3 regions of the Janthinobacterium sp. KBS0711 genome follow, and region 1 is predicted to be linked to each of the others. Evidence: predicted binding sites of a transcription regulator. Region 1 holds the regulator's gene; each other region holds the start of a gene.
What was found. Region 1 encodes FliA, which starts transcription of late flagellar genes. Its sites were predicted from a motif close to CTAAAGTTTNNNNNNNNNNNGCCGNTA; they were not measured.
Positions count from the first base shown of each region.

Region 2: the regulator FliA is predicted to act here: its motif matches at 980-1,006, upstream of VM94_RS22175 (DUF5610 domain-containing protein).
Region 3: the regulator FliA is predicted to act here: its motif matches at 1,284-1,310, upstream of VM94_RS21815 (flagellar protein FliT).

Region 1 is NZ_LBCO01000035.1:488,401-490,667, reverse strand. It holds gene VM94_RS25365 (MinD/ParA family ATP-binding protein) at 1-756, shown strand, start outside; gene VM94_RS25360 (RNA polymerase sigma factor FliA) at 802-1,533, shown strand; gene VM94_RS25355 (flagellar motor protein) at 1,515-2,261, shown strand; gene motD (flagellar motor protein MotD) at 2,267-2,267, shown strand, end outside.
Region 2 is NZ_LBCO01000033.1:786,225-788,491, forward strand. It holds gene VM94_RS22170 (GGDEF domain-containing protein) at 1-187, shown strand, start outside; gene VM94_RS22175 (DUF5610 domain-containing protein) at 294-908, opposite strand; gene sbcB (exodeoxyribonuclease I) at 1,065-2,267, shown strand, end outside.
Region 3 is NZ_LBCO01000033.1:711,596-713,862, forward strand. It holds gene VM94_RS21810 (M13 family metallopeptidase) at 1-1,109, opposite strand, end outside; gene VM94_RS21815 (flagellar protein FliT) at 1,399-1,650, shown strand; partial or broken gene VM94_RS21820 (hypothetical protein) at 2,046-2,267, opposite strand, start outside.

The DNA.
Region 1 (2,267 bases):
GCCATGCTGGTCAACCTGGGCGCCTCGCTCGTCTACGGCGGCAATGACGTGCTGCTGCTCGACGCCAGCGGCGGCAGCGATGGCGTGGCTGCGCGCCTGGGACTGGCGCACGGCGCCAGCCTGCGCGACGTGGCGCGCCAGCAGTGCGGCTTGAACCAGGTCATCCACCAGGTGCCGCAAGGCTTCGGCGTGGCCAGCCTGGGCGCGCGCAATCATTTGATGGACAGCATGGACTATGCGGGCGAGGACGAACTGCGCCGCCTGGGCAAGACCTTCGACGTGCTGGCGCGCCAGAGCGGCATCGTGCTGGTCGACGGCGTCGTGGCAGAAGAGGGCGCCTGTTTCCCCGTGCCCTTGATGGCGTCGTCCGATATCGTTGTGCAAGTCTCCACCAGCGCCACCTCGATCAAGGCGGCGTACTGCCTGATCAAGCGCCTGAGCCAGGAACTGGGACGCCGTCCGTTCGGCATTCTCGTCACCGGCGCTTCCGAATCCGAGGCAAAAGTGGTATACGATAATATGGCGCAGGCGGCGAGCCGCTACCTGGCCGTGAAGCTGACGTCGATGGGGTCGGTGCCAGCCGATGAGTATCTGCACCGCGCGGCGCGGCTGGGCCGCAGCGTGGTCGATGCGTTTCCGCTGGCCGGCGCCTCGGTGGCGTTTCGCGGACTGGCCGAGCGGCTGGCCCGTTCGGCGGCGCCCGTGCTTGGCGGCACCTTGTACCAGACGGGGAGCGCCCACCAGTTCAGCGCCTGAAGCCAACCGTAGCACCAGATAAGATGAGAAAACAATAAGCAGCCTATGTACACGGTCAAAGGGAAATCGAACAAGGACTATTTGCTGACGGAGCACATTCCGCTGGTAAAGCGTCTGGCGCACCATATGAAGGCGAAATTGCCGCCTTCGGTCGAGGTCGATGACCTGATCCAGGCCGGCATGATCGGCCTGCTCGATGCCATCAGCCGCTATGAAGAGACGCATGGCGCGCAGTTCGAGACGTATGCCGTGCTGCGCATCCGCGGCGCCATGCTCGACGAATTACGCACCAGCGACTGGTTGCCGCGCAGCATGCGCCAGAACATGCGCAAGATCGAAGAGGCGATGAGCACCTTGCAGCAGCGTCTCGGCCATCCGCCGACGGAGTCGGAAGTGGCGAAACTGCTGAAAATGTCGCTGGCCGACTACCAGGAAATGCTGGGCGACGGCGGCGGCCACCAGCTCGTGTACTACGAAGACTTTCATGACCCGGACGGCAATGACAGCTTCCTCGACCGCCACTGCGTGGACGAGGACAGCGACCCCTTGCGTTCCCTGCTCGATACCGATTTCCGGCAATCCGTGATCGATGCCATCGACGCGCTGCCACCACGCGAGAAAATACTCATGGGCCTGTATTACGAAGAAGAGCTGAACCTGAAGGAGATCGGCGCGGTGATGGGCGTATCCGAATCGCGCGTCTCGCAGCTGCATACCCAGGCCGTCGCGCGCCTGCGCGCAACTTTGAGGGAGCAGGCGTGGACTGGTCCAGCGTAATCGGGCTGGCGCTGGCGCTGGCAGGCCTCTTGGTCGGCCAGGCACTGGAAGGCGGCAAGATGGCCTCCCTGCTGCAGCCGGCCGCCTTTGCCATCGTCATCATCGGCACTTTCGGCGCCGTGCTGCTGCAAACGCGGCTGCGCACTTTCGTGCGCGGCCTGGAAATGCTGCGCTGGGTCTTCCTGCCGCCAGCCGATACGCGTGCCGCGCTGGCGCGCGACATCGGGCAATGGAGCCTGACGGCGCGCCGCGATGGCCCGCTGGCGCTCGAGCGTCTGATGGAAAACACGGCCGACCGCTTCAACGCCAAGGGCTTGCGCATGATCGTCGACGGCATCGCGCCGGACAAGCTGCGCCAGCTGCTCGACGTGGAAATCTCCGCCTATGAGATGGCCGAGCGCCAGGCCGTCAAGGTATGGGAGTCGGCGGCCGGCTATTCGCCCACCATCGGCATCCTGGGCGCCGTGCTGGGCCTGATCCACGTGATGGAAAACCTCACCGACCCAAGTAAATTAGGCAGCGGCATCGCCGTGGCGTTTGTCTCGACCATCTACGGCGTGGGCCTGGCCAACTTGCTGTTCCTGCCGGTGGCGAATAAACTCAAGGCCATCGTCTCGCGCCGCGTGCTGCAGTACGAAATCACGGCCGCCGTGCTGTACGACATCGCCACGGGCGACCATACGCGCATCATCGAAGAGCGCGTGTCGAGCCTGCTGCACGAGCACTGACCATGA
Region 2 (2,267 bases), on a different contig from region 1:
ACGCTTGTGCGAGCGCATGCAGCAAGCCGTCATCTTCGCCGACATGCGCAGCGCGCTGCCGCACATCACGGGTTCCTTCGGCGTGGCCAGCCTGGCGGCCGAACAGGACGACCATGCGCTGATCGCGGCCGCCGACGCGGCGCTGTATCGCGCCAAAGCCAACGGCCGCAACCGCGTAAGCACCTGATAAAAAGCCCATGGCGTCGTTGCATTGCCTCGTCGTACATTCGTACTGCCTTCGGCAATGCGCCTGGCCCTGGACATTTTCTCAGGCGCTTCCGGCGTAATATTGATCAGGCAGCCTTGCTGTCGGCCGGCTTGGCGGCGTCATCCTTCTTGCTGCTGTGCGCGGCGATGAAATCCGCATAGCCTTTCTGCACCAGCTCGTACGTCTTGTCGATATTGCCGGCGATATCGCCTTTCAACACTTTCAAGCCGCCCAGAATGTCGCGCGCTTCCTTGAAGCCTTTTTCCATGCCGCCGCTGATGGTGTCCATGAACTTGGTCAGGGCCGTATCGTCATCCAGGTCGGGATTCTGTTTCTTGAAGGCATCAAAAAAACCCGTCGACAGCGATACAATGCGGCTCGCCGTCGCTTCGGCGCTATTGTCCTGCGACGCGGCGTTCTGGATCGCATCTTCGCCGTACTGGCCCTTCAGCGCTTCATTGATGTTGGTGATGGCCGTCTTGTACAGCAGCGCCAGCGGCTCGTTCTCGGAACCGATCGACACGTTCAGCGAGGCCTGCATGATGGAGGCGTTCAATTGCAGCTTGGTACGGTCGTTGACGCTCATTTCAGCGTTGACGCCGTCCTTTTGCTGGACTTTATCGTCCTTGCCGGCAACGCCCGTACTGACGGAAGTCACGGAAGGGTTGGAATTGCCGCTTGCGGCGATGGGAATTGACACGATAGACCTCCTTGAACGGGCAATGTATGCCACCATGCGGGAAACGCGATGATGACCATCCTCTCGTGTAGTATCGGCAGGTTTTCAGAAAACTGTAGCAGCGGCGCTCTTTTACCGGCCCGGATAACCAATCAAGTAACCAAGTAATGACCATCAATGACTAACCAGACCTTTCTTTGGCACGATTACGAAACCTTTGGCGCCCAGCCGCGCCGCGACCGCCCGGCCCAGTTCGCCGCCATCCGCACGGATGCCGAACTCAACGAGATCGGCGAGCCGATCATGCTGTATTGCCAGCCTGCCAATGATTTCCTGCCCGACCCGCAATCGTGCCTGATCACGGGCATCACGCCGCAGCAGTGTCTGCAACTGGGCGTGCCCGAGCACCAGTTCGCCGCCACCATCGAAGCGGCCTTTTCGGAACCGGGCACCATCGGCGTGGGCTACAACACCATCCGTTTCGACGATGAAGTCACGCGCTTCCTGTTCTGGCGCAACCTGATCGACCCGTATGCGCGCGAATGGAAAAACCATTGCGGCCGCTGGGATATCCTCGACGTGGTGCGCATGACGCACGCGCTGCGCCCGGAAGGCATTCAATGGCCGAAGCGCGACGATGGCCAGACCAGTTTCAAGCTGGAACACCTGAGCAAGGCCAATGGCCTGGCCCACGAAGCGGCGCACGATGCGCTGTCCGACGTGCGCGCCACCATCGCCCTGGCCCGCCTGATCAAGCAGAAACAGCCGAAACTGTTCGAATTCTGCCTGGCCCTGCACAAAAAGGACCGGGTCGCCAGCGAAATGGGCATGCACCTGGCCGCCGGCGAGCGCCAACCTTTTCTGCACGTGTCCGGCATGTTCCCCGCCGAACGGGGCTGCGTGGGCGTCGTCTGGCCGCTGGCCACGCACCCGAGCAACAAGAACGAGATCCTCGTCTGGGATTGCGCTTACGACCCGCGCGAACTGTTCGAGCTGGACGCCGACACCATCCGCACGCGGCTGTTCACGCGCAAGGACGCCATGCCCGAAGGCATGACGCGCCTGCCCGTGAAGAGCGTGCACCTGAACAAGTCGCCCATGCTTGTCGGCAACCTGAAAACCCTGTCGCCGGCCATGGCCGCGCAATGGGGCATCGACGTGGACGCGGCGAAGGTCAACGCGCAATTCGCCGCCACGGCGCCAAACATGGATGCGATCTGGGCCGAAGTGTTCCAGCGCCCGGGCGCGAATGCCGCGCTGGACGTGGATGAGGATTTGTACAACGGTTTCGTCAGCAACGATGACCGCCGCCTGCTCGAATCCTTGCGCCGCGAAACGCCGGCCAAGCTGGCCACGGCCCGCCCCTCGTTTGCCGACGAA
Region 3 (2,267 bases), on a different contig from region 1:
CGCTTGCTGCGCGGCGACTGCTGCGGCGTGCCGCTCAGGGCGCTGCCATAGAAGGCAAAACGCTGGTCGGCGGCCGCCTTCGGCAAGGTGGTGCTGAAATGGTTGATCGCGTGGAAAGCCAGGAAATCCTTCCACGTGGCCAACGGCACGCTACCCACCAGCGCCGCGCTGCCCGTCATGGCCGTCGGGTGCCAGACGATGAAATCCCCCTGCTTGCCCAGGCCGGCCGCCTGGAAGAAGACTTTCCAGTCCAGCCCAGGCGCCTTGCTGGCGAAGTCGGCGGCGCGCCACGCGTTATTGCCCTTGGCGACATCGGCCGAATCCTCGCGGCTGGCATGGCTGGTGGCAATTTGCTGCTCCAGCGCAAACACGCGCGCGGCGCGGGCCGGCGCATCGCTGTAGCCGGCCTGCTTGAGCATGGCGGCGATATGCGCCTGGTATCCCGCGCGCAAGCCCTGCATGCGGGCGCTGTCGCTCTGGTAGAAGGCGCGGTCGGGCAAGCCCAGTCCGCCCTGCAGCAGATAGGCCACATTGCGCGTGGTGTCGTTCAAGTCTTGCGCCACCCACAGGCCGAACAGGTTTTCCGTATAAAAATTGGTGGCGTTGAGCGGGTCGACATCGGCGCGCAGGCTCTCGCCCAGCGCGCGGGCCAGTCCTGCCTGGTCGCGTATGCCATCGATCTTCTTCAATAGCGGCTTGATCGGCGCCCAGCCTTTCGCTTCGATAGCCGATTCATCCATCCAGGAACGGTAAAAATCGCTGACCTGGCGCGCCGAGGCATCGGCCTGCGGCGCCGCCGCCAGGCCTTCGACGAGAGCGATGATGCGCTCGTTGGTGGCGTTGGCGAGGATGGCGAACGAGCCCCAGCTGCTGCGGTCGGCGGGAATTTCCGTGTTGCGCAGCCAGTCGCCATTCACGTAATCATAGAAATCGTCGCCGGGCAAGACAGCCGTGGGCGCCGCCATCGCGGCGGCGGGACTGGCGGCCGCCTCCTGGCCATGCGCGTGGACGGCGCCCCCGGCCAGCGCGATGCCGGACAGGGCCAGCACCATGGCGCGCTTGCGCCAGGGACCGTGGAAAGAGGAAGCGGCAGCAGTGACAACGCGCATGGTGATCCTTTCAGGCAAAGTAACGACAGTAGTGTGCAAAATCATAACGCGTTTTGAGGCGCCGCAACACACTCCCCTGTCACTACGACGCCAGCAGGCATGCGGCTTGGCAGGCGATTCCGGCAGCAGCCAAGCAATCATCTAAATTATTTTCACTTTTTTTTCAAAAACACCCTCAAGTTCCCCTAGGACCTGCCGTTAATCTGGACAAGCGGTAATCCATTCACTAGTTACGGGTGTGCTCATGACCTCCAACGACGTTCTTTCGATGTATGAAAATATTGCAGGAATGACCAACAAAATGGTCGTGGCCGCACGTTCGAGCGACTGGGATGGCTTGGATACCCTGGAAAACCAGTGCGCCAGCGCCGCCAGCGCGACCGTGACGGGCAAGGTGCCTGCCCTGGCCGGCGCCTCGCGCCTGCGCAAGATCGACTTGCTCAAGCAAATCCTGGCCAACGACCGCGAAATCCGCGCCATCACGGAACCATGGATGACGCAACTGCCGAACGCCATGCAGGGTTCGCGCGCCCGCATGTAAGAAAGCTTGCAGCACCGGAAACGACAAAAGCACCCGCGGGTGCTTTTTTTACGTCTGCCGCCATGCCTGGAGCAAGGAGGCGGGAATGTGGAAGGCGAGCCCCAGGTATCTCCTGGCGTCGCCTCGCTGCCGGTTGCATCCGGCGTTCGCGAGCACATCGTCGGCATCGCGAACCGCTTCCAGACCCAGGCGTTTATGCAACGCTACACCTGGTTTGCCGCGCCACACTATCGTTGGTGACTGCGCCAGGCTGGGGCTGTTTTGTCGTAGAGCAAGTCCACTGAATTAATCATAGCACCATCTTTGAGAAATAGGCAACGCGATTGGCCAGTGTTTCCATGTATTTTTTCAATATCTTTTTTTATATCAAATTGTAGTGCAGCCTTGCAGCACAATTATCGCGAGAACGGCTCCGGCTCCGGTTCGCTCGCCCCCTCGTCCACCGCCTCCGTCAGTACGGGCACATCCTTTTTCTTGCGGCCGAATGGCTTGCGCAGCAAGACCCAGTATTTCGACGGCGCGCCAGGCCCCGTCGCCTGCTTGCGTTTGCGCACGATATACACGATGACCGCCGTCAACAGCAGGAAGAGCAAGGTGCCGATACCGAGCCACAGCAG